3 regions of the Bradyrhizobium sp. AUGA SZCCT0105 genome follow, and region 2 is predicted to be linked to each of the others. Evidence: predicted binding sites of a transcription regulator. Region 2 holds the regulator's gene; each other region holds the start of a gene.
What was found. The regulator LexA, encoded in region 2, represses DNA repair genes until DNA is damaged. The targets are predictions, from matches to a motif close to TGTTCNNNNTGTGTTCNG.
Positions count from the first base shown of each region.

Region 1 (6,734 bases), on a different contig from region 2:
ATCTTGCGGTCGCGCTGCGCAATGCCGGCGAGATCGATGCGGCGCTGGTGGCCTCGCGCCGGGCCATCGCGCTCGATCCCGAACAGCCGCTGGCGCATTACAACCACGCGCATTTCCTTCTGATGAACGGCGAGTTCGAGGAGGGCTTTGAGGAGTATCAGTGGCGCCGCAAGACCAAGATGCTCAGCGAAGGCGATCCGGTGTTCGACGAGCCGGAATGGCAGGGTGAGCCGCTGGCGGAACGCACGCTGCTGTTGTTTGCCGAATACGGGCTCGGCGACGCCATCAATTTCGTCCGCTATGTGCCGATGTTGGCGGGCAGCGGCGGCCGGATCATTCTGCAGGTGCAGCCGGCGCTGGTCTCGCTGCTGCGGCCGATGCTGCCCGATGTCGCGATGTTCGCGCGCGGCGAGCCCTTGCCGCCATTCGACCTGCAACTGCCGCTGCTGAGCCTGCCGCGGATCTTCCGCACCACCGTCGAGACCATTCCCGCCGCCGTGTCCTATCTGCAGGCGAACGCCACCAAGCTCGCACGCTGGCGCGAGGCGCTCGCCGGTGTGTCCGCGCTGAAGGTCGGTGTGGTCTGGGCCGGCAATGCCAGGCACAAGGGCGACCGCCAGCGCTCGCTGCCGGCCGATGCCGTGCTGCCGCGGCTGGTCACGCCTGGCGTCCAGCTCTACAGCCTGCAGAAGGAACCGCGGCCGGACGATGCGCCGATGCTGCGGCGTCTTGGTGCCGATATTGTCGACCTCGCGCCGACGCTGGGCGATTTCGCCGACACCGCCGCTGCCGTCTGCGCGCTCGATCTCGTCATCGCCGTCGACACCTCGGTGGCGCATCTCGCCGGCGCGCTCGGCCGCCCGGTCTGGATGCTGTGTCCCTATGCGCTCGACTGGCGCTGGCTGCGCGACCGCGCCGACACGCCCTGGTATCCGACCATGCGGCTGTTCCGCCAGGACAGACCGCAGGCCTGGGAGGGCGTGCTGACGCGGATGGCCGACGAGCTTGCACGCGTCGCACGGGGGGAGCGGCACCTGCTGCTGCCGCAAACGACGCACGACTGACGACCAGCCGAGCCTTCCGGTCCATCACCCCACGCTCATCCCCTGTGCGCCGCCGAGCAGCTTGGCGTTGAGTCGGCCGCCGTCGAACAGCATTTCACTGACTGCGCCGTCGAGGTCGGAGGTGGTGACCTGCCCGCCACCGTCGCTGACGATGCTGGCCTGGGCGAGACGGCGCATCAGCTCCTTGATGAAGGCGGCGCTGACGCCTTCGGTGCGTCGCACGGCCTCGTCGATGACGGGCTGCGCGAGCGGCAGGCCCTTGCCATAGAGCCTGATCAGCTTGCCGCGTCCGGTCTCGTCAGGCAGCGGCACTTCGATCGCTTGGTCGATGCGGCCGGGCCGGCCGGCCAGCGCACTCTCGAGCTCTTCGGGGCGGTTGGTGGTCAGCAGGAACAGGATGTCGCAATCCTCCTTCAGGCCGTCCATCTCGTTCAGCAGCTTGTTGAGCAGCGATTCCTCGCACGGTCCGCCCATGTCCTCGCGGTCGCGCGCGATCAGGTCGACATCCTCGATCACGACCATGGTCGGCTGCAGCAGGCGGGCGAGGTTCATGTAAGCGCCGAGCAGGCCGACCTGTTCGGCGGTGATGATCAGCGTGGTGTGATCAGGCAGGTTGGTGCCGAGATAGCGAATGGTGTGGGTCTTGCCGGTGCCGGGCGGGCCGTAGAGCAGGATGCCCTTGCGGGTCGACTGTCCGAGCTTGCGCAGCAGATCGCGGCTTTCGACAAAGCCGAGCACGTTGCGGTCGAGCAGCCGCAGTGTCCGTTCCGGCAGGATCACGTCATCGCGGGCAACCGTCGGCAGCCGATGCACGGTCACGCCGCGCGAACGGCCGCGATAGTCCGAACCACCCTCGAGCGAGAGTATCTTGCCGCGGTAGGATCGCGCGGCGTGGACAGCGGCTTCCAGCGCGGCAAAGGTCGGCTGTACGAAGGCATCGCCTGCCGTGCCCGCCGGCAATGCGATCTCGATCCGAACGGCGGGTTCGCGGTCATATTCACGATGATAGGTCAGCAGCACGGCGTAGCGTAACGCGCCGGACCGGCACAGCCACAAACCGTTGACGAGACATTTCACCGGCTCGGGCTCGCCGATATCGACGTCCTGATACTGCGGCGGCGCGATCGCCGGCGCATTGCGGCTGTCCTTCATCAAGGACGCAAATCCAATCGTCTCGTAACGATATTCCTCGTGGATGCCGAAGAAGTGGATCGGGTCGGTGAGCAGGCTGTCGATCGCGACCTGAACGTCGGCGCGCATGTGGCCCGGAAACTGGCGTGCCCGCGTCACGATCAGGTTGCGCGGCACGCCGGCGAAATGCCAGTCGAGCGCAACAAAGGCGTATCGAAACTCTTGGCTCGGCAATTCTTCCGAGCTGCGACGCGCGGCGAGCAGGCAGTCGCTGCACAGCGAGGCCGTCGTGCCGGAGAGAATAATCTCCGTCACGGCCTTCGGGGCTTCGCAGAGATCGCAGGGGCGGCTGGCATCGGCGGACTCGCTCGTGATCATCAACGGGTGGCCGTTGGAGCGGATCAGCCACTTGGCGCTGTTGAACATTGCCCGTGCGACGGCGCCCGGATAGGGGCCGCACGGAACAGCGCCCCTGGCCTCGATCAAGGCAGCGGTGGCGATGGCTTCCTGTTGGGACTTCCCGAAAACCGTGCGCAATAGATACTGCACGAATTCCAGCGGCGTCTCGCCGTCGTCGTGAATGAAGAGCTGGACCGGACCGTCATCGGCAAAGACGTCGTGCATGAGACCTCCGAAACGCAACTGTGACCAAAAGAACAAAATAAGAACATCATGACGACCCCCTGTGCGTCAAGCGAAAGATTGTCCCGCCTCAGCCCTGGCGTGTGGGGGGCCGATCGGGCCGGCTCGGCCCGGAACGCCCGCATGCGTAAACGCCGCTCAACACCTGTGACGATCGTGTTACGGCAAATGCCAAGAGATGGTCGCTGCGGCAGCAAACTTCCGACACATGATCAAGGCGAAAAGGGGCGATCCGACATGGCGCGAGCGCGAGAGCAGAGTCCTCCCGGGGATCTGCGGTCGCGCAATTATTTTAATAAGAGGCCCTCGTGTCGCACAAATTTCGCTTTGCGCTTCTCCTCATCCTCACCCTGTTCGTCTCACCCGCGCTTGCGCAGCCGGCCGCCAAGCCGGCGCCGCCGCAACCCAGTACCAGCGACGCATTGACGCCAGAGCAGGCGAAGCGTGCGCTCGAGACGCTGCAGGACGACAAGAAGCGCGGCGAGATCATCAACACGCTGCGCGCGATCGCCAATGCCTCGCCGCAGGCGGCCGCGCAGCCGGCGCCCGAGCAGCAGTCGCCGATCCCGCTCAGCGCGGACAGCCTCGGCGCGCAGCTTCTGCTGATGGTCTCGGAGCAGGTCGGTGAGATGTCGCGCGAGGTCGCCGACGTCGCGCGCACGCTGACGCATTTCCCGGCATTCTATTACTGGTTCCTTCGCACCGCCAACGATCCGGCCGCCTATGGCCTCATGATCGACATCGCCTGGAAGCTGGCGCTGGTGCTCGGCTGCGCGCTGGCAGCCGAATGGGTGGTGTTCCGCCTGATCAAGCGGCCAGTCGCGTTCCTTGAAGCGCGGCTGCCGCAGACCGCGCGCGTGCCGGTGCAGGCGCTCGCCAGCGCCGATCCGCCGTCGTCGGTTGCCGACGTCACGCCGGAGGGCGATCTGCATCGCCGCCGGCTCAGCCTCGCGCGGGCCTGGCAGTCGCTGGTCCGGCTGCCTTTCGTGCTCGGGCGCCTCGTGCTCGAGCTGCTGCCGGTGGTCGTGTTTCTCAGCGTGGCCGCCGCGCTGCTCAGCACCGAGATCGGCAATCAGTCGACCACGCGGCTGGTGATCCTCGCGGTGATCAACGCCTATGCCTTCTCGCGCGCGCTGATCTGCGCGGTGCGCGCGCTGGCCGGCCCGTTCGGCCTGGTCCGCGTCCGTGCCGAGACCGCGGCCTATATCGAGATATGGGCGCGGCGCATCGTCGCCGTCGGGGTCTCGGGGATCTGCTTGGCCAACGTCGCATTGCTGCTTGGGCTGTCCCACGCCGGCTACGCCGCGCTGCTCCGGCTTGTGATGCTGGTGGTGCACCTCTTCATCGTCGTCATCATCCTGCAATGCCGCCGCCAGGTCGCCGACGTCATCCGCGCGCCGGCCGATCGCACCGGCCTTGCGGCACGGACGCGCAATCGTCTCGCTTCGCTGTGGCATGTGCTGGCGATCGCGCTCGATCTCGCGCTGTGGGCGGTGTGGGCGCTGAACATCCGCAACGGCTATTCGCTGCTGCTGCAATATTTCGTCGGCACCGTCGCGGTGCTGCTGGTCACCCGGCTCGTCACCATGGTGGTGCTGAGCCTGATCGATCGCGGCTTCCGCATCAGCCCGGACCTGATGCAGCGCTTCCCGGGGCTGGAGACCCGCGCCAACCGCTATCTGCCGCTGCTGCGCAAGGTGGTCACGGCGGTGATCGCCCTGGTCGGTTTCGTCGCGCTGCTCGAGGTCTGGGGTGTCGATGCCATCGTCTGGTTCTATGGCGGCCAGATCGGCTCTCGCCTGATCTCGGCGCTGGTGACGATCGGCATTGCCGCGCTCGCCGCGGCCGTGATCTGGGAAGTCGCCAATGCGCTGATGGACCGGCAGATCGACACCCTGTCGCGCGAGGGCCATTTCGCCCGCGCGGCGCGCCTGCGCACCTTCCAGCCGATGCTGCGCACCGCGCTGTTCTGCATCATCGTCGCGGTGGTCGGGCTCACCGCGCTCAGCGAGATCGGCGTCAATGTCGCACCGCTGCTCGCCGGCGCCGGCATCGTCGGCATCGCGATCGGCTTCGGTTCGCAGAAGCTGGTGCAGGATCTCATCACCGGGCTGTTCCTGCTGCTTGAGAATACCGTGCAGGTCGGCGACACCGTGACGGTGTCGGGCCTGTCGGGCGTGGTCGAGAACGTCTCGATCCGCACCATGCGGCTGCGCGCCGGCGACGGCTCGGTGCATATCGTGCCGTTCAGCGCGGTGACGACGATCACCAATGCCAGCCGCGGCGCCGGCAATGCCGCGGTCAGCGTCAACGTGTCCTACAAGGAGGACACCGACCGCGCCGGCGAGGTGCTGAAGGACATCGTCGCCGGGATGCGCCAGGAGACGGCGTATCGCGCGCTGATCCGCGGCGATCTCGAATTGTGGGGCGTCGACAAGGTCGACGGCTCGGTCGTGACCATCGTCGGCCAGATCCGCTGCACCGACGGCGGCCGCTGGTCGGTGCAGCGTGAATTCAACCGCCGCATGAAGCGGCGCTTCCAGGAGGAAGGCATCGAGATTGCCTCGATGGGCCAGACCATCCTGATGCAGCTTCCCGCGCCGTCGGAGCCGGATTCCAACAAGCTGCCGCGCCGCGCGGCGGGCTAGGATAGAGAAACTCCGCTTCACCTCGCCCCGCGTGCGGGGAGAGGTCGGATCGCATCGGAGATGCGATCCGGGTGAGGGGGAGTCTCCGCGAGTTCAACTGCTACCGTGTGTGGGGAGAAAGCCCCTCACCCCAACCCTCTCCCCGTCAGAACGGGGAGAGGGAGCAAACTAGCTGAATGCTGATCGGCGAGTCTCATGGCATGCGACACCGTCTCGCGACGATGAGACGGCAAGGGCCTCGCCGGGCCCGAGGCATGGCTTGCACCTGGCCGAAAACGCCGCCTTTCTCCTCCTCTCCTGCGATTTCCGCGCTGGCACAGCGCTTGCTCAACGCATCTTCGAATGCGCGGCAAGACGCATTGCATGACTGAATCACAAGCGAAGGAAGGAAACGCACATGGAGCTTGGCTACTTCACCATGCCCTCGCACCCGCCGGAGTGCGGATTGAAAGAGGGCCACGACTGGGACCTGCAGACGCTGCGCTGGCTCGACGAGCTCGGCTATCAGGAAGCCTGGATCGGCGAGCATCACACCGCGCCGTGGGAGCCGCATCCGTCGCCCGACCTGCTGGTCGCGCAGGCGCTGCTGCAGACCAAGAACATCCGCATCGGGCCCGGCGGCTTCCTGCTGCCGTATCATCACCCGGCGGAGCTCGCGAACCGCGTCGCGATGCTCGACCATCTCTCGAATGGCCGCCTGAACTTCGGCGTCGCCGCCTCGGGCCTGCCGAGCGATTGGGCGATGTTCAACGTCGACGGCATGTCGGGCCAGAACCGCGACATGACCCGCGAGGCGCTCGAGGTCATCCTGAAGATGTGGTCCGAGCCCGGACCCTGGACCCACAAGGGCAAGTATTGGACGGTGTCAAAGCCGGACACGATGTTCGACTTCCTCAAGCCGCACATCAAACCGTTGCAAGCACCGCATCCGCCGATCGGCGTCGCCGGCCTGTCGAAGAATTCCGACACGCTCAAGCTCGCCGGCGAGCGCGGCTTCATCCCGATGAGCCTCAACCTCAACCCGGCCTATGTCGGCAGCCACTGGGACTCGGTGGAAGCCGGCGCCGCCAAGACCGGCCGCAAGCCGAGCCGCAAGGATTGGCGGCTGGTGCGCGAGGTGTTCGTGGCTGATACCGATGAGGAGGCGTGGAGGCTGTCGACCGGCGACATGATGGGCCGGATGATGGGCGAGTATTTCCTGCCGCTGCTCGGCCATTTCGGCTTCAAGGACTATCTGAAGCACGCGCCC
Region 1 covers NZ_JAFCMK010000004.1:392,520-399,253, forward strand. The annotation lists gene JQ573_RS21435 (tetratricopeptide repeat protein) at 1-1,064, shown strand, start outside; gene JQ573_RS21440 (ATP-dependent Clp protease adaptor ClpS) at 1,089-2,819, opposite strand; gene JQ573_RS21445 (mechanosensitive ion channel family protein) at 3,146-5,485, shown strand; gene JQ573_RS21450 (LLM class flavin-dependent oxidoreductase) at 5,883-6,734, shown strand, end outside.
Region 1: JQ573_RS21440 (ATP-dependent Clp protease adaptor ClpS) is a predicted target of LexA. The motif match lies at 2,848-2,865, and genes of this name have one in related genera.

Region 2 (6,734 bases):
GAGGTTGAGACGACGTTGCGCGCACTCGGCAGCGCGCCGCGGCCCGTCGTCGATGCGACGCCGGCCGAGACCGATTTGCAGGGCGAGGATTAGCCGTTGTCGGGTGAGGGGCCGGTCGGCAACTCGAACAGGCCGAGATGGTATTCGTCGGAGTCAGGGCCAGCGTCGGGCTTCTTGACGAGGGTGAAGGAAGCCTCGGGGAATCGCTCCCAGACCTTCAGGTCGTCAGCCGTCACCGTCAGCCAGCCGAACCGGAACAAGTAGCGGCCCGGCTCCGTGACGCGTCCAGCCTTTTGCCATGTGACCTTGTCGACCACCACGCACGTCCTCCGTGCCCGATGATGCGCCAAGGCGCGCGCCGACGCAATTCTCCAGCTGCGCCCCGGAACCCGGCGTCCGGGGTCGCTCGAAATCGCTTAGGTCATCCGCCGCCGAACAGCTCATTCCGCGGCGACGATGCGTTCAACCCAAAAACAGCGACGCAAATGCGGAGGGCCGCCGCTCCACAACCTTCGGCTTCTGCTCGACCGGCGGATGCAGCGCCGGCAATTGCAGCACGCTGACGCGTTGTCCCTCGACGAGCTGGGTCACCAGCACATGGCTGCCGTCGGGGAATTCGACCGCGTCATGATGGCGATCGGGAACGTCGGGCTCGACTTCGTTGAACACGCCGACGCGGAAGTTCATCGTCTTGGTCCAGATCCAGCGGCTGTCGTAGCGAACGTTCTCGGCGAAAGCGAGCTCGGTGCCCGGCAGCATGCAGACCGCGACAGTGGGGTCGGTCTCCGAAGCAAAGCCGCGGGTCGACGTGCCGCGGAAAGTCGTGGTGATCAGCGTCTCTCCAACAATGGCGGGGCGCGACGCCACGGCGTGCAGACTATAGTCACACATCGGATGGCTCCTCTGTTCGAGGTAGCGACCCGTGCCTCTCCTTGAGGCATAGGGCCTCTACCAGAGTGGACGATAGCGAACGAGTGTCTCCTCGTTTCTGGGCGATTGTACGACTGGTCGACGAAACGCCCTGATCACAAACACGCGACGCTGCGCGAGAGGTATCGGAGCGCGTCGGGCAGGCTGCACGTTACGCTATCTTTCAAAGAACGATCCGATGTGTTGCTCGTTCCCCGCCGCCGCAAGTATTTGAAATTCAGTATTTGCGATAGAGGCCGATCAGCTTGCCCTGGATGCGGACCCGGTTCGGCGGCAGGATGCGCACTTCATAGGCGGTGTTGGCCGGCTCCAGCGCGATCGACGCGCCGCGGCGGCGGAAGCGCTTCAGGGTGGCTTCCTCCTCGTCGATCAGTGCCACCACGATGTCGCCGGTGTTGGCGACGTCGTTGCGCTGGATCAGCGCCATGTCGCCGTCGAGGATGCCGGCGTCGACCATCGAGTCGCCGCGCACTTCCAGCGCATAGTGCTCGCCGGCGCCGAGCATGTCGGGCGGTACGCTGATGGTGTGGCTGCGGGTCTGCAGCGCCTCGATCGGCGTACCGGCGGCGATCCGGCCCATCACGGGGACCGCGACCGGACGGTTGCCGTCGTCCTCGGCGATCGGCGGCGTGCTGGTGCGCTTGCCGAGGGTGCCTTCGATCACGCTCGGCGTGAAGCCGCGGCGGCCGTTGCCGCCGCCGGCCGAGAGTTCGGGCAGCTTGATGACTTCGATGGCGCGGGCGCGGTTGGGCAGGCGGCGGATGAAGCCGCGCTCCTCCAGCGCAGTGATCAGGCGGTGGATTCCGGACTTCGAGCGCAGGTCGAGCGCATCCTTCATCTCGTCGAACGAGGGCGGTACGCCGGCCTCCTTCAGACGTTCATTGATGAAACGCAGAAGTTCGTACTGTTTGCGCGTGAGCATCTCGAGTATTCCCCCGGTTGGTAGCGTCGTTCGATTCCGAGACTTTTCAGGCGGGGCCAGACCTCAGGAGCACGGTGCTCATCACAAGCGCTCCCTCGCGGCCTCCCATTTGTACACACCAGTACTCGAAACAAATCATGAACGGACACTATATGTTCGATATGTGTTCCGCAACCACTTAATTTCCGGTGAACGCATCCGGCGAGCGCACAAGCGATGCGGTCTGCGCTGTCACTTGGGCAGTGTCAGGATCTCGCATTGGCTGCCTTTGGCGGCGGCGGGCGCAAACGGCGGACGCACGAGAAGTGCCCGTGCCGCAGCGAGATTCCCGAGCAGCGACGAGTCCTGCTGCATGACAGGCGTTGCGATCAGCGTGCCGTCCTCGCGCTCCTCGAGGCGGGCGCGCAGATAGTCCTCGCGCTGGTCGTTGGCGGCGATGTCGCGGCCGAGCAATGCGCTCTCGCGGCGATGATGAACAGCTTTTCGGCCGCTCAGCGCCCGAATCAACGGCACCAGAAACAGGAAGGCGCAGACATAGGAGGACACCGGATTGCCGGGCAGGCCGATCACCCGCATCGCGCCGAGCCGGCCATGCATCATCGGCTTGCCGGGCCGCATCGCGATCCGCCAGAACGCCATCTCGACGCCTTCGGCCTCCAGCGACTGCTTGACCAGGTCGTGGTCGCCGACCGAGGCGCCGCCGGTCGTGATCAGGATGTCGGCACCCGTCTCTCGGGCCCGGCGGATGCCGGCGGTGGTGGCCTCCACCGTGTCGGCGGCAATCCCGAGATCGACGGTCTCGGCGCCTTCGGCGCGCGCCAGCGCCCGCAGCGCATAGCCGTTGGAATAGACGATCTGGCCGGGGCCGGGCGTCGAGCCCGGCATCACCAGCTCGTCGCCGGTCGCCAGCACCGCGACCTTCGGACGGCGGTGCACCGCGAGGTCCGGATAGTTCATGGCGGCCGCCAGCGACAGCGCGCGATCGGAGAGGCGGCTGCCGGCATCGAGCAGCACGTCGCCTTCACGGAAGTCGACGCCGGCCGGGCGGATATGCCGTCCGGCGGCAGCTAGCTCGGTGATCGTGATGTGGTCGCCGTCGACGGCAGTGTCTTCCTGGATGATGACGGCGTCGGCGCCATGGGGGATCACGCCGCCGGTGAAGATCCGCACCGCTTCGCCGGCGCCGACCGTGCGCTCGAACGGCCGGCCGGCGGCGACTTCGCCAATCACCCTGAGCCGGGCCTTCAGATCACCAGCGTCGGCCGCGCGCACGGCATAGCCGTCCATCGCCGACATCGGCTGTGGCGGCTGGGTGCGCCGCGCGGCGAGGTCGCGCGCCAGGGTGCGGTGGTAGGCGGCATCGAGCGCGACCATCTCCTCCGGTAGCGGTTCGGCGCCGGCGAGGACGGCGGACAGGGCATCGGCAACCGGCATCAGGGCCACGCTCGGAGCTCCTTCAATCCAAATGTTCAATACCAAGTGCAGTCAGAGCCCTCGCCACGTCATCCGTCGATGTCACGTGGATGGCATGAAGGCCACGCGCCCGCGCGCCCTCGATGTTGGCGGCCAGGTCGTCGAAGAACAGGATCCGCGACGCCGGCACGCCGACGGCTTTTACCACATGATCGTAGGCCTCGGCGTCGGGTTTCCGAAATCCGATCGTCGAGGACAGGAAAACGTTGCGGAAATGGCTGAGCAGCTCGGCATGGATGACCGAGAAATGCGCAACGTGCGCCGGATTGGTGTTGGAGAAAGCGTAGAGCGGCATCCGCCTGGCGGCGGTGGCGAGCAGGGGTGCAATCCCCGGCATCTCGCCGGTGAAGATCGCATTCCAGCCTTCGAGGAACTGTGCATCGGTGAGGTTGACGCCGAGCGTCCGGCGCAGGTTTTCGAAGAACGCCGCGTCGTCGATCCGGCCGATCTCGTGATGCTTGAAGCTGTCGTCAACGACAAATCGCGTGGCGAGGTCGGCCGGCGCGCAGCCGGCATGCCACGCCCAGTGCGCCATCACCTTCTCGAAGTCGATGTCGAGCACAACGCGGCCGATATCGAACAGCAGCACGTCGACGGAATCGGGAGAGAGTTGCGAGGTCATTGCGTGAAACCGTGTACGAGAATTGCGGGCGGGCGGCAATGTCCCCGATTGTGCGGCAGGCATGCGACGAAGGCAGCGGGGTGTCGTCCCTGCGAAAGCAGGGACCCATAACCACAGGGGCGTGTTGTTAATGAGGGCTGTGACCCCAGCGTCGCGCAACAATGGGCACTTGGGGTAATGGGTCCTGGCTTTCGCCAGGACGACGATGAGGATGGTTCTCGCGCGATATGACGCACTGTCATTGCGTACTTCATCTCGGTGTCATCGCCCGGCTTGACCGGGCGATCCAGTATTCCAGAGACGCCGGTGCTTGAATCGAGAAGCCGCAGCGTACTTGATCGCCCGGTCAGGTGTTCAGGCCAGGCGATGACAGTTGGAGTGAGGACGCAGCTTCGCACTCTCGCGACATCATTTGCCCGAGCCTTGCTCTTCGTTTCGCCGTCTCTCTTGAAGAGGGCGCAGGGAAAGCCCGATGCCGATGGCACCCATGGGACCGAGCAATGAATTGTACTTCGGATAAAGCGAAGAAATTTTGCTGCGGGGCTTGCGCCGGGCACATCAGTGATTGGGCTTACGGGCTTCGATGCGCAGCGACTTGCTGCTTGCCGGGCAGACCTCTCATATCCTGGAAAGCGCCAGGCCGAGGTAGGCGATGAGCGCGCCGGTGCTGAGGATGACGACGACGAGCGCCTGCTCTGAACGTGCCTGCAGGGTTTTTCGGCTCACGGCGATGATGCTCCATCCTTCAAGATCATGCTGTCCAACTCACGTCGGCTGATATCCGTTCCGGTTCCTGCCCGGGAACTTTCATCCATGTCAGCCGCGCGGGCGCGCTCGGTCTCCTCTCGTTCCGGGCCAGAAACGCGCAACGCCGCCCGCATTGAAATACGACGGGCGGCGTTGGTTCTAGCCCCAGGAGGAATGGCAAAATCCTGACGTTATGGATACGCGCGAGCGAGCAATAAGGTTCAGTCTTCGACCCGTATGAATCCGGTAACTCCGAAGGAGCAAAGGAAAGCGCCGGGGCGAGGTCTAGGATGGTGTGACCAAGTTGCTCTGGCCTCAGCGTGTACCCCCTCGCTGGGGCCCTTTGTTTGGGTCGCGGAGCTCCCGGCACAGCGGGCAACGCGCAGCGAGTTCACTCGGCGTCCTTGCCCGGACGAGCACGCGCTCGAAGCGCCTCAACGGCGTCAGCCAGCGGCAAAACGGAGACGGCCCCGGGGCGCTCGCGGAGGCTCACGGTTCCTTGTTGCGCTTCGCGTTGCCCGACGACCGCCACGACTGGAATACTCGCCTCATGCGCGGCAACGATCCGTCGCGACAGGGTGTCGGCGCTGGCGAACAGGACGCCTCTGACGCCTTCAGCTTCGAGCGCATCAAGAACCTTGACCGCGTATTCGGAGTGATCACGCGAGATCGGCGCGACCGCGACCTGGTCGGGCGACAGCCAGAACGGCAGCGCGCCGGCATGATGTTCAAGCAGCATCGCGATGAAGCGACCGATTGAACCGAATACGGCATGGTGGATCATCACCGGGATCGCGCGATTGCCGTCCGGTCCGACATAGGACGCGTTGAGACGGCCCGGCAAAACGCTGTCGAGCTGAACCGTTCCGCATTGCCAGGATCGGCCCAGCCGGTCGCGCAGCGCGAACTCCAGCTTCGGCCCGTAGAAGGCGCCTTCGCCGGGCTGGATCGTGTACGACAGGCCGCATCGGCGCGCGGCCGCGGCAAGGGTCGCTTCCGCCCAATCCCATAATTCGTCCGAGCCGGCGCGCGCGGCCGGCCGGGTGGAGAGCGACACCTCGGGCGCCGGGAAGCCGAACTCGGCATAGACTTCAGACAGTAGCGCAACGAAGCGGGCGACTTCGTTGGGCACGTTCTGCTCGCGGCAGAACACATGGGCGTCGTCCTGTTCGAAGCCGCGCGTGCGCATCAGTCCGTGCAGCGAGCCCGACGGTTCATCGCGGTGACAGACGCCGAACTCGGCGTAGCGCAGCGGCAGGTCGCGCCAGGAACGCAGGCCCTTGTTGAAGATCTGGACGTGGCAGGGACACGACATCGGCTTGAGCGCCATTGCGCGCTCGCCGTCGGCAAAACCGAACATGTGCGCGCCGAATTTCTCCCAATGGCCGCTTTGAATCCAGAGCTCGCGAGGCAGCAGCTGGGGCGTTCGAACCTCGGCATAGGCCAAGCGGCGCATTTTCCGGCGGATGTAGTCCTCCAGCACACGATAAAGCGTGTTGCCACGCGGATGCCAGAACACCATCCCTGGCGCATCCTCCTGGATGTGCCAAAGATCGAGATGCGTTCCGAGGCTTCTGTGATCGAGATCGTCCATAGCTTGCTCTCCTGATTGGAAGCAGCGCGGACGAGTTTGCGCATGAAAAAAGCCCCGTCCGTCGCCGGCGGGGCCTTGTCTGGTCGTGCAGTCTGTTACCGCATACGACCAGGAGACGACCCGCCAAGGCTGGTCGTCGCGGTGGTCGAGGATATGGAACAGATGTTGCGCATATCGCTATTCTGGATTGTCTCCCCGGTCTCGTCAACCTGCCCGTAACACGAGAACGGCTGTGGGGCAGCCTCAGTCATTCGGCGATGCGGGCTCACGGTTCGCCCAGATCGTTCTGCGTCAGGATGCCTTGCCGGAGTGCGAGGCGGACCAACTCGATATCCGTGCCTACGCCGAGCTTGTCCTTGATCAGGGAATGGAGGTTCGCGACCGTCTTCGGGCTGAGATGCAGCGCCTCGGCGATCTCGTCGGTGGTCTTCTCCGCCAGCAGCATG
Region 2 covers NZ_JAFCMK010000006.1:375,619-382,352, forward strand. The annotation lists gene JQ573_RS27835 (ComEC/Rec2 family competence protein) at 1-93, shown strand, start outside; gene JQ573_RS27840 (hypothetical protein) at 90-317, opposite strand; gene JQ573_RS27845 (hypothetical protein) at 463-891, opposite strand; gene lexA (transcriptional repressor LexA) at 1,148-1,852, opposite strand; gene glp (gephyrin-like molybdotransferase Glp) at 2,084-3,295, opposite strand; gene JQ573_RS27860 (HAD family phosphatase) at 3,309-3,947, opposite strand; gene thrS (threonine--tRNA ligase) at 5,086-6,288, opposite strand; gene JQ573_RS27870 (response regulator transcription factor) at 6,554-6,734, opposite strand, start outside.

Region 3 (6,734 bases), on a different contig from region 2:
CGCCCCGCCCGAGCGCGTGGCCGAGCAGGGTCGTGAAATCAGCGCCGAACCGCGCCGAGATCTCATGCGGCGCGCGCGAGGCGACATCGCCGATGGTCTTCAGGCCGGCGCGGCGCAGGCCGGTGGTGACAGTGGCATCGGCGCCGAGCGCCGACACCGGCAGCGGGCCGACCGCTTCCGCCTCCGCGCCATCGGCGATGACCTGCCCCGAGGCATAGCGCGTCAGCGTGCGCGCCGCGATCGAGGTGCCGGCAATCGCCGCGCTGACGGCAAAGCCGCGCCGGCTCAGCGCATTGATGACGATCTGCAGCAGCGCGCGCTCGCCGCCGAACAGATGCGCGCAGCCGGTGATGTCGAGGAACAGGCCATAAGGCGGATCGAGCGCGACCAGCGGCGTGAAGCGGTCGCACCAGTCGGCGATGTCGTTCAGCGTCTTCAGATCGGCGGTGGGATCGGCGTCGTAGACCGTAAGCTCCGGGCAGATCGCCCGCGCATTGGCGAGCGGCAGCCCGATCGACAACCCGGCCCGCACCGCCGCCTCGTCGATCGCGTGCAGCAGGATCGCGTTGTGGTCCTTTGCGACCACGACACTGGGGAGTTCTCGTGAGAACCGAAGTTCTTTCTTCGCCTCTCCCGCTTGCGGGGGAGGCCGGATCGCATCGCGAGATGCGATCCGGGTGGGGGCTCTCCCCTCAGCGGGACTCGTGGCGAGACCCCCACCCCAACCCTCCCCCGCAAGCGGGAGAGGGAGCCCGACCACCGCCCGTGTGTCGGTTGGCACAACGGCATGCGCGTCAGCTTGCGAGGCGATGTCCTGCGCGAGCTTGCGCTTGATGCGGTCGATGGGCAGGCGTGGCAGCCACAGGCTGAGGATACGCCGACGGTTCACTGAATTGGCACTCATCACATTTCCATTCCATGATCCATCGCCCGACCGGGCCATGACGGTTGCGCACGAGTTCGGCATCGAAGCGCGGCGCGCCCCAGGCGCAGGCAGCATTGCCGGGCGGCGAATGCGCCGCGCGCACGATCCAGCGCGTCTCCGCGGTCGAGGGGATCGGAGTCGCCGCGATCCGCAGCACCAGCGCGGTGACGCCGGAGGCTTGCGCGGCCAGGGTCAGTTTGCGGCTGGCGACGAGATCGAGCTGGCGCGCATGGCCCCAGATCTCGAGGACAACCGCGCCGAGCGCATCGCAGGCGAGCGCGTCGGCCGCGGTGCGCAGGCCGCTGTCGACATCGGCGGCACGCACGGTGACCAAGAGGCGCGGATCGAGGCCGAGCTCGGCCAGCCCGCGCATCGACAGCGCGCCGTTTTCGCGATCGGAAAAATCCTGCCGCACCCAGACCAGCGGCTTGCGCGCTGACACCCGTCCGGCGAGCCCGGCGATGAAGCCGGTCGCCGCGCCGCCTTGATGGCCGGCCGCGAACACCTCGTGCAGCGCGGCCGGCGCAAGCCCGCCGCGCAGCATCGCGTCCGCGCTCGTGTGTCCGAGCGCGATGCGGTTCGGCATCGCCGCCTCCGATGGCGCCTCGATGCGCGCGATGCTGCCGCGCAGAGACGCAAGCGTACCCGTGCGTGCGCCGTTCATTGCGCCGCTCCTTCTCAACCAAAATTTGAGGCCGTCACTGATCTGAACAGAGAACCAGGGACTGGCTCATTTGTTCATGATACGTTCTAATATAAAGCTAACAGGGCCCGCGGAGTCAATCGGATTGGTGAGCTCATCGATTCATGAGTGGAATCAATGGGATTCAGCAGCAGCCGAACCGGATGGACCTGATCTTCCGCAAGTCAGGCGCGGCAGGCCCCGAAAATGGCGGCGTGACGGAAACGGAGCAATCGCATGCGTATCATCGTGCTCGACAACGACACCGACTTCGAGGGCTGGCGCAAGGCCGCGCGGCGATTGGCGCTGAATGGCGTGAATCCTGCGGAGGTCACGTGGACCGTACGCAAGGACGACGAACCCTCGTCAGCCTCCTGCGTGAATGACTTGCCCGATGCACCACAGGCGCAGTTCAATGTCCCCGCCATTTTTGTCGAGCTCGCAAAGACCGCGATCCTGCATCGCAATGACGAGCGCTTCGCCCTGCTCTATCGCCTGCTGTGGCGGCTGCGCAGCCATCACGATCTGCTCAGCGCGACTGATGATCCCGAGGTAGCCGAGGTCCACGCGATGGCGCGCGCGGTCTATGGCGACATCGACAGGATGCACGCGCAGCTCCGCTTCCGCGAGATCGGCCGCGAACGGACGGCGCATTACGTCGCTTGGTTCGAGCCGGAGCATCGCATCGTCGAGTTCGCCGCACCTTTCTTCGCCGGCCGCTTCGCCGACATGCCGTGGTCGATCCTGACCCCCGACGTCTGCGCGCATTGGGACGGGCACGCGATCTCGATCTCGCCGGGCGTCGCCAAATCCGAGGTGCCGAGCGAGGATCGGCTCGAGGAGGTCTGGCGGCGTCACGACAACGGCCTCTTCAATCCCGCGCGGCTGAAAGTGATGGAGATGCCGCAGGCCTATTGGAGGAACCTGCCCGAGGACTCGATCATTAAGCCGCTGATCGAAGACGCCATGCGCATGACCAGCGGCCCCTTCATCGCACGCAAGGCGGCCGAGCCGCGGAAGCCGCAGGATGAGCCGATGGCCCGCAAGCAAACTCACGACATGCAAGTTCACGACACGATCGCTGCCTTGCGCAAAGAGGCCGCCGATTGTCGCGCCTGTCCGCTGTGGAAGGACGCAACCCAGACCGTGTTCGGCGAAGGGCCGCAAAGCGCCACGCTGATGCTGGTCGGCGAGCAGCCCGGCGACAAGGAAGATCTCGCAGGCCATCCCTTTGTCGGACCGGCCGGGCAGATGCTCGATCGCGCGCTTGAGGACGCCGGCATCGCGCGCGCCAAGGTCTACATCACCAACGCGGTGAAGCACTTCAAATTCGTGCCGCGCGGCAAGATTCGGCTGCACCAGAAGCCGGGCACACAGGAGATCCGCGCCTGCCGTCAGTGGTACGCGCGCGAGCTTGACGCCATCAGGCCGGAACTCGTGGTGGCGCTCGGCGCCACCGCAGCGCAGAGCGTGCTCGGCAAAATCACCCCGATCAACAAGAACCGCGGCCGCCTGATCGATCACGACGGAACCAAGGTGCTCGTCACCGTACATCCGTCCTACCTGTTGCGGCTGCCAGACGAGAAAGCCAAAGCGCTGGAATATCAGCGCTTTATTGACGACCTGAAAATTGCCGCAGATCAGTTGCGCAATGCGACCCGCGCGGCCTGAGTTGCGCCAATCCGGCGGAACCAGGGACCACACTTCAACGTGAAATTGTCTCTGGACGCCGACAAATACCTACAACCTTTAATTGATCCGTGATACTGTGACATGTTCCATAGGTATCGGGCGTCATGTTCACGCCATGACGTACCTGAGGCGGGCGCGCTGCGCGGTTTGCTAGCCCCAATCGTGCGGCGCGCCACCTCATCTCGCAATCCTCCCCTCCTCAGTCACCTGCTCGCGGCACGCGCCGGATTTCTGGTTATTTGAATTCCTGGTTGCCGGGATTTCCAGTGACCTTGATTCCCGGTGGCGTGGCTTCGCGGGCCCGACGTCTCGCTGCCGGCGCCCTCGCCTTCCGCATGTCTCGCTCCGCGAAACCCGGACAGTGACTTCAGTCACGATCATTGCGCGATCGGTGATCGTCTGTTGCTGAAGATTGCCACGAGGCCACGAAGGCCCGTGGACCTTCAATGCGTTGCACAACAATTCGGCGGGATGTCCACCGTTATGGGTGGCCGGTTCATTTCGCGGGGCGGATTTCAATTGCCTGTCATATGCATCGATCAAAATCGGAGGCATTGGGACAGGAGTTTACCATGAGCGATATGGCGTTACCCGGCTCGATCGAGCCCGCCCTGAAAAAGGGTCCGGACCTCGACAAGGGCTTCCACCCCATGACGGGGATCATTTATTTGGGCGTGGTCGCAGCCGCGCTGCTGTTCGTTGCCTACAGCATCTATGCCGACGTCGACGCCACCGGCACGCGCGTCACGTCGTTCCTGCCCTACATCATGCTGTTCGTCGCGCTGCTGATCGCGCTCGGCTTCGAATTCGTCAACGGCTTCCACGACACCGCAAACGCGGTCGCCACCGTGATCTACACCCGCTCGCTGCCGGCGCATATCGCCGTGGTCTGGTCGGGCATGTTCAACCTGTTCGGCGTGCTGCTCTCGAGCGGCGCCGTCGCGTTCGGCATCGTGTCGCTGCTGCCGGTCGAACTGATCCTGCAGGTCGGCTCCAGCGCCGGCTTTGCGATGGTGTTCGCGCTCTTGATCGCCGCCATCATCTGGAATCTCGGCACCTGGTGGCTCGGCCTGCCGGCCTCGAGCTCGCACACCCTGATCGGTTCGATCATGGGCGTCGGCATCACCAACGCGCTGCTGCGCGGCCGCGACGGCACCTCCGGTGTTGACTGGTCGCAGGCGACCAACATCGCCAAGGCGCTGCTGCTGTCGCCGCTGTTCGGTTTCGCGCTCGCCGCCGGCCTGCTCTACATCCTCAAGATCGTGCTGGCGCGTGCGACACCGGCGCTGTTCGGCGAGCCGGTCGGCAACCAGCCGCCGCCGTGGTGGATCCGCGGCATCCTGATCCTTACCTGCACGCTGGTCAGCTTCTTCCACGGCTCGAACGACGGCCAGAAGGGCATGGGCCTGATCATGCTGATCCTGATCGGCACCGTGCCGACCGCCTACGCGCTGAACCGCGCCCTGCCCGCGAGCCAGATCGAGCAGTTCGCCGCGCATTCCACCTCGGCCAGCAAGGTCATCGAAGGCAAGGCCGCCGGTTACAACGTGATCGGCAATCCGCGCCCGGCCGTGACCAACTACGTCGCGCAGCACCAGATCAACGAAGGCACCTATCCGTCGCTCGCGGTGCTGGTGCGCGACATTGGACAGCAAGTCGCCCAGTATGGCTCGCTGGCCAAGTTCCCGGCTGATGCGGTCGGCAACACCCGTAACGACATGTACCTGGCGTCCGAGGCGATCCGCTTCCTGATGAAGGACAAGGAAGCCGAGCTGACAGCCGCCGACGTCGCCACGCTGAACGAGTACAAGGGCTCGCTCGATGCCGCGACCAAGTTCATCCCGAGCTGGGTGAAGTTCGCCGTCGCCATCGCACTCGGCCTCGGCACCATGGTCGGCTGGAAGCGGATCGTCGTCACCGTCGGCGAGAAGATCGGCAAGACCCACCTGACCTACGCGCAGGGCGCCTGCGCCGAGATCACGGCAGCCGCGACGATCGCGGCGGCCGACGGCTACGGCCTGCCGGTCTCGACCACGCACGTGCTGTCGTCAGGCATCGCCGGCACCATGGCCGCCAACGGCTCCGGTCTGCAATGGGCGACGATCCGCAACATCGCGATGGCCTGGGTGCTGACCCTGCCGGCCGCGATGATCATCTCGGGCTGTCTGTACTACGTGTTCTACCACGTGTTCTGATGCGACACGCTTTCGGCGCGGCATCGCACCGGACGAAGGCCCGCACGTCAGGTGCGGGCCTTTTGCTTTTTGACGGTCGCGGCGCGCTCAGGCGGCGTACACTTTCGCGACCTCCGCCAGCAGTCCGCGCGCCCATTTGTGCAGGCCGGATTTGGCCGTCCGGGCGCTCCAGTACATGTCGATCGAGATCGGCACGCGGAACGGCAGCGAAGCGACGTGCAGGCCGCCGCCCATCGCCCGCGCCAGGTGATGCGGGATCGTCGCGACCAGCCTTGTGCCGGCGACGATGCGCTCCAGACTGTCGTGGTTCGGAAGGCTGACCGCGGGCTCAATCTCGATCTCCCTCGCCTCGAGGGCCTCGAGATAGAGCGGCTGCCACTCGCCGCTATGGGTGATAAAGACGTGTTCGGCCTTGCCGTAGGCCGACAATGCGATCCGGCCGCGTGCCAGCGGATTGGCCGGATCCATCACGCAGACATAGTGATCGGTGAGGATATGGCGCCGAAAGAAGCTTTCGCCGACCACCCCGACCGGACCGAGCACGATGTCGCACTGGTTCTGCTTGAGATGGATGTCGCCATGGCCCGCGGCATCGAGCAGGACGAGACGGACCCGTGGTGCGCCGGAACGCAGCCGCGCAGTGAACTGCGGCATCAGGGTCTGGCGTTCGTGATAGTTGCAGGAGATCGTCACGCTGCCCTGCGCCGTCGCCGGATCGAATTCAGCCGGTGAGGCGAGCCCATCGATCTCGCCGATCATGTCCCGCGCCCAGGCGACCAGCGCCGCGCAGCGTTCGGTGGCGGTCACGCCATTGCCGTTGCGGACGAACAAGGGATCACCGAGCGCGCCGCGCAGCCGCTCGACCGCGTAGCTGATGGTGGACTGGTTGACGTCGAGCCGCTTGGCCGCCGCAGAGAACGACTGCAAATCGTAGACCAGTACAAGCGTCCGCAAGGTCCCGATGTCGATCGGATCGATCGAGGAATTGGCTGCCACGCTGCACCTCCCGCCTTGCTGGCGGCCCAACCTAGCACGATGTCATGGAATATTTCGATGGCCTATATCGATCCCATCGAATTGAACGATTGCTGGAGCTGGCGCTAGGCTTCGCGAAAAAGCGCTCCGGGAGGACCAATGACCAGCACCGTGCCCGTCGTCACCGACATCGCGTATCCGGATCTGCTCGACGACCCCTATCCGATCTTCCGCCGCCTGCGCGAGCTGGCGCCGGCGGTGTTCG
Region 3 covers NZ_JAFCMK010000001.1:1,567,069-1,573,802, reverse strand. The annotation lists gene JQ573_RS07140 (Y-family DNA polymerase) at 1-904, opposite strand, end outside; gene JQ573_RS07135 (ImuA family protein) at 795-1,589, opposite strand; gene JQ573_RS07130 (UdgX family uracil-DNA binding protein) at 1,845-3,278, shown strand; gene JQ573_RS07125 (inorganic phosphate transporter) at 3,872-5,494, shown strand; gene JQ573_RS07120 (LysR family transcriptional regulator) at 5,582-6,490, opposite strand; gene JQ573_RS07115 (cytochrome P450) at 6,629-6,734, shown strand, end outside.
Region 3: JQ573_RS07135 (ImuA family protein) is a predicted target of LexA. The motif match lies at 1,661-1,678, and genes of this name have one in related genera.